Regions from separate parts of the Diaphorobacter sp. JS3051 genome, predicted to be linked through region 2. Evidence: predicted binding sites of a transcription regulator. Region 2 holds the regulator's gene; the other holds the start of a gene.
The links. Region 2 encodes HrcA, which represses chaperone genes, less so after heat shock. Its sites were predicted from a motif close to TTAGCACTCNNNNNNNNNGAGTGCTAA; they were not measured.

Region 1 (3,876 bases), 210 kb from region 2:
GCAGCGGCACCAGCACCGTCGATGATGGTGGTGTTTTCCTTGCCCACTTCGATGCGCTTGGCCTGGCCCAGGTCGGCCAGCGTCACCTTCTCCAGCGTCAGGCCCACTTCCTCGGCGATCACCTTGCCGCCCGTCAGGATGGCGATGTCTTCCAGCATGGCCTTGCGGCGGTCGCCGAAGCCGGGCGCCTTCACGGCCACGACCTTCAGGATGCCGCGGATGGTGTTCACCACCAAAGTTGCCAGGGCTTCGCCTTCGACATCTTCAGCAATGATCAGCAGAGGACGGCCAGCCTTGGCCACTTGCTCCAGCGTGGGCAGCAGGTCACGGATGTTGCTGATCTTCTTGTCGAACAGCAGCACGAAGGGGTTGTCCAGGATCGCGGACTGCTTCTCGGGGTTGTTGATGAAGTAGGGCGACAGGTAGCCGCGGTCGAACTGCATGCCTTCCACGACTTCCAGCTCGTTTTCCAGGCTCTTGCCGTCTTCCACGGTGATCACGCCTTCCTTGCCCACCTTGTCCATGGCGTCAGCAATGATCTTGCCCACGGACTCGTCGGAGTTGGCGGAGATCGAACCCACCTGGGCGATTTCCTTGGAGGTGGTCGTGGCCTTGGAGGCCTTCTTCAACTCTTCCACCAGGGCCACCACGGCCTTGTCGATGCCGCGCTTGAGGTCCATGGGGTTCAGGCCGGCGGCCACGTACTTGGAGCCTTCGCGCACGATGGCCTGGGCCAGCACGGTGGCGGTGGTGGTGCCGTCACCAGCGATGTCGTTGGTCTTGGAAGCCACTTCCTTCACGAGCTGCGCGCCCATGTTCTGCAACTTGTCTTTCAGTTCGATTTCCTTGGCCACGGACACGCCGTCCTTGGTCACCGTGGGGGCGCCGAACGAGCGCTCCAGTACCACGTTGCGGCCCTTGGGGCCCAGGGTCACCTTGACCGCGTTGGCCAGGATGTTCACGCCTTCAACCATGCGGGCGCGGGCTTCGCCGCCGAACACTACGTCTTTTGCTGCCATTTTTGGCTCCTACAAATTTGAATCAAATGGGCTGCCAACGCTGGTCTATCAAGCGCAGGCAGCTATGAAAAATGAGTTGACCAGAAGGGATTACTTCTCGACGACCGCGAACAGGTCGTCTTCCTTCATCACCAGCAGCTCGTCGCCATTGACCTTCACGGTCTGGCCGCTGTATTTGCCGAACAGCACGCGGTCGCCGACCTTCACGTTCAGGGCGATCAGCTCGCCCTTGTCGTTCTTCTTGCCAGGGCCAACGGCCAGCACTTCGCCTTGATCGGGCTTTTCCGCAGCGTTGTCGGGGATCACGATGCCCGAGGCGGTCGTGGTTTCGCTTTCGATACGTTTGACGATCACGCGATCGTGCAGGGGGCGAAGATTCATTGCATCTCTCCTGATAACAAAAAGGATTGCGACATCAAACAACGCGCCCGCAACGCGGACGCAGGGAACTGACACAGCGGTGTTGTTAGCACTCGTCTGTTTCGAGTGCTAATGATAGAGGCATTCGTGACAGTTTCAAGGCCGCAGTGTCGGCAGGGCCTGCGATCAAGGTGCGGAAGTGCGGAGGGCAGCCGCACTTCTCCGTCCGCCTCAGTGGACTGTGAGGCGCAAGAAGTGGTCCAGCATGTGAAAGTGGTCTTCAAAGAACGCTTCTTCCATGCCCGCGAGCCGGTCGATGGCCACCCACTCGGCATGCGCCGCGTCGTCAGCCGCCTGCACCGGGGGCAGCGGCGCGTCCTGCAGGTCGAAGTAGTGCGCGTGGGTGATGGTGCGGCCGCGTTGGCTGCGGTCGGGGTGGTCGAACACCGTCACGCTGCGCAGCGCCGCGCGCAGCGTGGCCTCGGGCAGGGCGCAATTCGTTTCCTCTGCCAGTTCACGCAGGCAGGACTGCCACAGCGTCTCGCGTTGTTCGATGAAGCCGCCGGGCACCGCCAGCAGGCCACGCCCTGGTGCGTGGGCGCGGCGGATGAGCAGCACGTGGTCCTGGCAGCGCAGTACTGCGTCCACGGTCACGAACACGGGCGGGTAGGGCGCCGTTGCCCAGGCGGCGCGGTAACCGCGCAGCATCTGCCATTCCTGCTGCAGTGTGGCGAAGTGCGGCGTGTGGGCGAATTGCTCCAACAGCGCTTGCGTGGCGGGCGGCAGCATGGGCGCCAGCGGCTGCAGCGCGTGGGCCACGGTGGCGGGTGTGGCGCCGAAGTAGGCGTCGCGGATGGCGGTCGCGTCGATGCGGCCCTGGCGCTCCATGCGTATCAATTCCCAGCCCGGAAAGGCGCTGAGGTAGCTGCTCGTGGCGTCCTTGAAATGGCCGACCAGCCCCACGCGCGCCTGCGGCGGGCTGTGGCGCGCCACCGCGTTGCGCACGGCTTCCACCCACACCGCCTCGTTGTAGTAGTCGCGCACCGGCAGCACGGTGAGGCGCGTGCGGTCGCCCTCGGGCAGAGCACCGCGCAGCATGGCTTCGCGTTCGTGCCAGGTGAACGGGTTCTTGGGTGTGCGCGCCTGGAAGGCCGAGCCGACGATGACGATGACCTGCCGCGCCTGCACCAGCGCTTCGCGCAGCAGGGCGAGATGGCCGGTGTGGACGGGCTCGAAGCGGCCGATGAGGATGGCGGTGTCGTACATGCGGCGATTCGTGTGTTCTCAAAAAAGTGAGCTGCTCGCGCTTGATGGATAAGCGCTAGAGGCAAATTTCGCTTGAAGTCGCCAGCCGTGCACCCTGGGCGTGCATCGCCTCCAGGAAGGCCTCATGCTGCGCCTCGAAGCCGGCCACGGGGCTCATGCAATCGGTAAGCAGCACCAGGCGCCGCGGGCTCCACCCGGGGTGCAGGCGGGCCAGGTGCTGGATGATGTGCTCGGTGGTGGCGCGCACGCAGTGGCTGCTGGCCTCGCCTGCGATGAGCAGCAGGTCTGCGCTGGCCAATTGGTCCAGCAGCTGGGTGTTCAGGGTGGTGTGCGGGTCGGCCGCGTCGGGTACTTCGGCCTGCACGGCGCTGTAGTGCTCGGTCCAGGGGCTCATGCCCTTGAAGACGGACTGCACGGCGCGCACGCGATGCGCCTGCCAGTCGCTGCACGCGGCCAGCACGTCGGTATGCACGCCATGGCCCCAGCTGCCGATTTCGCAATGCACGGGCCAGACCATGAGGGTGTAACGGCCCTGGGTTTCCAACGTGTCCAGGTAGTCCAGTGTGCGCGCCAGCGCGGCAGGGTCACGCGGCGCAAACGCACCCGCGCGGACCTGCGCAGCGGTGATGGCGGTGAAGGGCGCCACCGCGCCCCCGTCGCTGCGCTGCCAGTAGGCAGGGTGCGCCACGTCGTACCGCTGGTGCGAGTCGAGGGTGACAGTGATGTGGTCGATACCTGCCCCCTGCGCGCGGATGAACGCTGCCAGGCGCTGCATGTCCGCATGCGCGCCGGGAACGGGCAGCGCCGGGGCGGTTACCGCGCCGCTATGGGGATCGCGCGAGTGCCACGCGGCGGGCAGATCGCAGAAGTCGTTCTGAGGATCAATGGCGAGCAGGTGGACGGTGCGGGTCATGGCGCGGATGCGAGCGTGCAGGGCCTGCAGTGTAGGCAACTGCGGGGCCGCATCCGGCCGGCACCGCTATTTGATGGCTTTGCGCGCGGCCCCGATACCCAGCAGCGCGAGCACCACGAACAGCACGGCCAATACCAGGAACACCACGAACAGCACCTTGGCGATGGCGGCCGAGCCAGCGGCCACGCCGGTGAACCCGAGCGCGCCGGCAATGAGCGAAATGATGGCGAAGATGATCGCGTACTTGAGCATGGGGATAGGCCTCCTTGGGATGGGCCGCCGGCGGGTGCGGCGGCTGGGCACCAGAGTAGAGGCGCT
Region 2 (3,876 bases):
CCTGCTGCGCGTCGCGCCAACTCGTCCACAGCGCGGCCAAGGGTTGCACCTGCACGCCGGCATAGGCGTCCAGCAGGCCGCGCACGGCGTCGGGCCGCGTCAGGCGCTGCCAGGCGTGCTGCCCATGAATGTCCAGCAGATGCTCGCCCACGGCACGCATCTGCGCTGCCGTGGCGGGGATGCCGTTGATCCAGGCGCGGCTCTTGCCTTGCACATCGACGGTGCGGCGCAGCAGCAGCGTGTCGTCGCGCGGAAAACCCGCCTCGTCCAGCCAGGCTGCCAGCGCGACGGTGCCACCGTCGAATTCGGCGCAGACGTCGGTGCGCTGCGCGCCTTCGCGGATCACACCGGAGTCGGCACGCGCGCCCAGCACCAGTTGCAACGCGTCGATCAGGATGGACTTGCCGGCACCGGTTTCACCGGTGAGCACGGTGAAGCCGGCATGCAGGTCCAGCTCGAGCGATCGCACGATCACGAAATCGCTCAGGGCGATCCGCCTCAGGGCCATGGTCAGGAACCTCCCTCGTACCAGCCCAGCTTCTTGCGCAGGGTGGCAAAGTAACTCCAGCCGCGCGGGTGCAGAAAGCACACCCGGTGCGCGGAACGGCGCACCAGTATGCGGTCGCCATGTTGCAGCGATGCGAGCGACTGCATGTCGAAGTTGGCGCTGATGTCGCGCCCGCCGGCCACCTCAATGGCCACCTCGGTCGCGTCGGAAAGCACGATCGGCCGGTTGGACAGGGTGTGCGGCGCGATCGGCACCAGCACCCAGCCGGGGATCGATGGGTGCAGCATCGGGCCGCCTGCAGACAGGGCATACGCCGTGGAGCCGGTGGGCGACGCGACGATCAGGCCGTCGGCGCGCTGGTTGGAAACGAATACGCCGTCCACCTCCACGCGCAGCTCCACCATGCCGGAGGTGGAGCCGCGGTTGACCACCACGTCGTTGAGGGCCAGCGCCTCGAACACGCACTCGCCACCGCGCATCACGCAGGCCTGCATCAACGGGCGCACGTCTTCTTCGTAGTCTCCGTGCAGGATGGGCGTGAGCGCGTCCTGGTAGCCCTCCAGCGGAATGTCGGTAATGAAGCCCAGCCGCCCCTGGTTGATGCCCACCAGCGGCGTGCCGTAGCCGGCCAGCCGCCTGCCCACGCCCAGCATGGTGCCGTCGCCGCCTACGACCAGGCACAGGTCGCATTGCCGGCCGATCCCCTCCACATCCAGCGTGTGGTATTGCGTGAGGCCCGTGTGGGCGGCGGTTTCGGCCTCCAGCGTCAACTCGCAGTCCTGCTGGGTGACGAACTGGGCAATGCTCTCGATGATCTGCCGTGCGCTGTCGGACGCTGAAACGGCGCCAGGCCCCGGGTATTTGCCTATGACTGCAACGCGGCGGAAGATGGGCTTCATGCAGAAATTACATCATTAAAATGATTCAATGCTTGATGACCGCTCCAAGTTGTTACTCAAGGCCTTGGTGGAACGCTACATAGCCGAGGGGCAGCCAGTCGGCTCCAGAACCTTGTCGCGGGCATCAGGGCTTGAATTGTCGCCCGCCACCATACGCAATGTGATGGCAGACCTGGAGGACCTGGGGCTTATTGCCAGCCCCCACACCTCCGCGGGCCGTGTGCCCACCGCCAAGGGCTATCGCCTGTTCGTCGACACCATGCTCACCGTGCAGCAGGAGCAGTTGCCGACAGTCCAGCTCATGCCCGAGCAGCCGCAGAAGGTGATCGCCAACGCCGCCCACCTGTTGTCGAGCCTGTCGCAGTTCGTGGGTGTGGTGATGGCGCCGCGGCGCGCCTCGGTGTTTCGCCACATTGAATTCCTGCGGCTGTCCGAGAAGCGTTTTTTGGTGATCATCGTCTCGCCCGACGGTGATGTGCAGAACCGCGTGACCTTTACCGAGGTCGATTACTCCCAGTCGCAACTGGTGGAGGCCGCCAACTTCCTCAACGCCAACTACGCGGGCCTCACCATGGAGCAGGTGCGCGAGCGCCTGAAGCTGGAGGTGGACAAGCTGCGCGGAGAAATCGCGGCGCTGATGCAGGCCGCGGTGAGCGTGGGCTCGGAGGCCATGTCCGGGTCGCAGGACGAGGTGGTGTTCTCGGGCGAGCGCAACCTGCTGTCCGTGAGCGATTTTTCCAGCGACATGAGCCACTTGCGCCGTGCGTTCGACCTGTTCGAGCAAAAGACCCAGATTCTGCGCCTGCTGGACATTTCCAGCCGGGCAGAAGGGGTGCGCATCTTCATTGGTGGAGAGAGCCAGGTGGTGCCATTTGAAGAGCTGTCCGTGGTGAGTGCACCCTATGAGGTCGACGGTCAGGTGGTGGGCACCCTGGGCGTGATCGGCCCCACGCGCATGTCCTATGACCGCATGATCCAGATCGTGGACATCACCTCCAAGCTGGTCTCCAACGCCCTGAGTCACCGGAAGTAGCCCCTACAATACGCGCCGCTGCGCCGCCTACGAGGCAGGGCAGTGCACCCTGGGACGTTAGCTCAGTTGGTTAGAGCAGAGGACTCATAATCAAGAGGCCAGAGCGATTAACCGTCATTTTTTTCGGACTGGTTGCTTGATTCCAACACTTTGAAATCAAGCACTTACAGCGGTCTGGCGATTTCGCCGGATTGCTACCGAGGAAGTTGGCGGGTAGGCGCTTGCTACGTTCTTGCTACTGAGGGAGAAATGGCGTTTTTCGGCGGCCTTTGGGGTCGCTGAAAACGCGGAGAGTTGAAGTTGTTTTATGAATGGGCCGTTAGCTCAGTTGGTTAGAGCAGAGGACTCATCGAAATGGTGACCTTGCCGTGAAAGCGGCAATGGAAAAACCGGGTGAACTCAGGGAAACCGTCAGCCAGTCAATGGCCCGGCAATCCTGAGCCAAGCTCGCCGAAGGCAGGTCGAAGGACCGGTAGGCGAGAAGGTGCAGAGACTAGGGTGTGAGGAGCCAATCCGATAAGCACCCCAAGAGCGCCCGGCACCCTAACGCGCGAAGCAGTTCGCGGCGAGGGTGGTGAGATAGTCCAGGGAATGAGGAAACTCATGCAAACCTGAATCCTTTGGTCGTTGGTTCAAGTCCAACACGGCCTACCATTCATAAGACAATTGGACCCATGCCCCGCACGCCTTCAAGCCCCGCAGACCGCCCCAAGTGGCTGCGCTTCGAGGCGGGTGATGAAGAGTCGCACGAGCTGTTTGCACCCGGCGCCAACTGGCGCAAGCAGGACCAGTATCCGGCGCTCAAGCCGCTGGACAGCTACACGCGCGACGACTACCTGCGACTGGCCTGGGAACTGTTGCGGCGCATGCCTCGTTACCGCAGGCAACATCGCAAGCTCGGTCAGCTGGGCATCAAGTCACCCAGCTTCTTCAAGTCGAGTCCCAAGCATTTCTACACCAGCGACAGCCCTCCGGCTTTTCCGGGCTGGGCAACATGCCCGCTGCGTGGTCATCAGTGCGAACCGCCCATTGCAGGTCAGGACGAGACCTTCGGCTCCTATATCGCGGTGCAGGAGAAAGCGGGGCAGCCATGGTTCGTGATGAACCGATACCGCTGGGTCATGGACCTGTGGGGGCTCACCTACGTGCCGAACCCGGCCACGCATTTCGACCACTTGCGCAAGAGCGGCTTGTTCGGTGCGCCCGCTGCTGAACCGCCCCGGGTTTTGAGGAGGCTCCAACACTTGAGAAGATGGAGCTATGAACAAGTCACCGAAGTTCTCCCCGGAAGTGCGCGAGCGCGCCGTGCGCATGGTGCAGGAGCACCGAGCCGACTACCCGTCGCTGTGGGCAGCGATTGAATCGATTGCCCCCAAGATTGGCTGCGTGCCACAGACCTTGAACGACTGGGTCAAGAAGGCCGAGGTCGACAGCGG

Region 1: I3K84_RS09510 (co-chaperone GroES) is a predicted target of HrcA. The motif match lies at 1,486-1,512, and genes of this name have one in related genera.

Annotation. Positions count from the first base shown of each region.
Region 1 covers NZ_CP065406.1:1,983,516-1,987,391, reverse strand. Annotated here, with positions in the region: gene groL (chaperonin GroEL) at 1-1,019, opposite strand, end outside; gene I3K84_RS09510 (co-chaperone GroES) at 1,110-1,400, opposite strand; gene I3K84_RS09505 (bifunctional nicotinamide-nucleotide adenylyltransferase/Nudix hydroxylase) at 1,611-2,645, opposite strand; gene I3K84_RS09500 (cysteine hydrolase) at 2,701-3,558, opposite strand; gene I3K84_RS09495 (DUF1328 domain-containing protein) at 3,625-3,810, opposite strand.
Region 2 covers NZ_CP065406.1:1,776,049-1,779,924, reverse strand. Annotated here, with positions in the region: gene recN (DNA repair protein RecN) at 1-508, opposite strand, end outside; gene I3K84_RS08520 (NAD kinase) at 511-1,407, opposite strand; gene hrcA (heat-inducible transcriptional repressor HrcA) at 1,436-2,440, shown strand; gene I3K84_RS08510 (hypothetical protein) at 3,115-3,801, shown strand; one part of gene I3K84_RS08505 (IS3 family transposase) at 3,701-3,876, shown strand, end outside.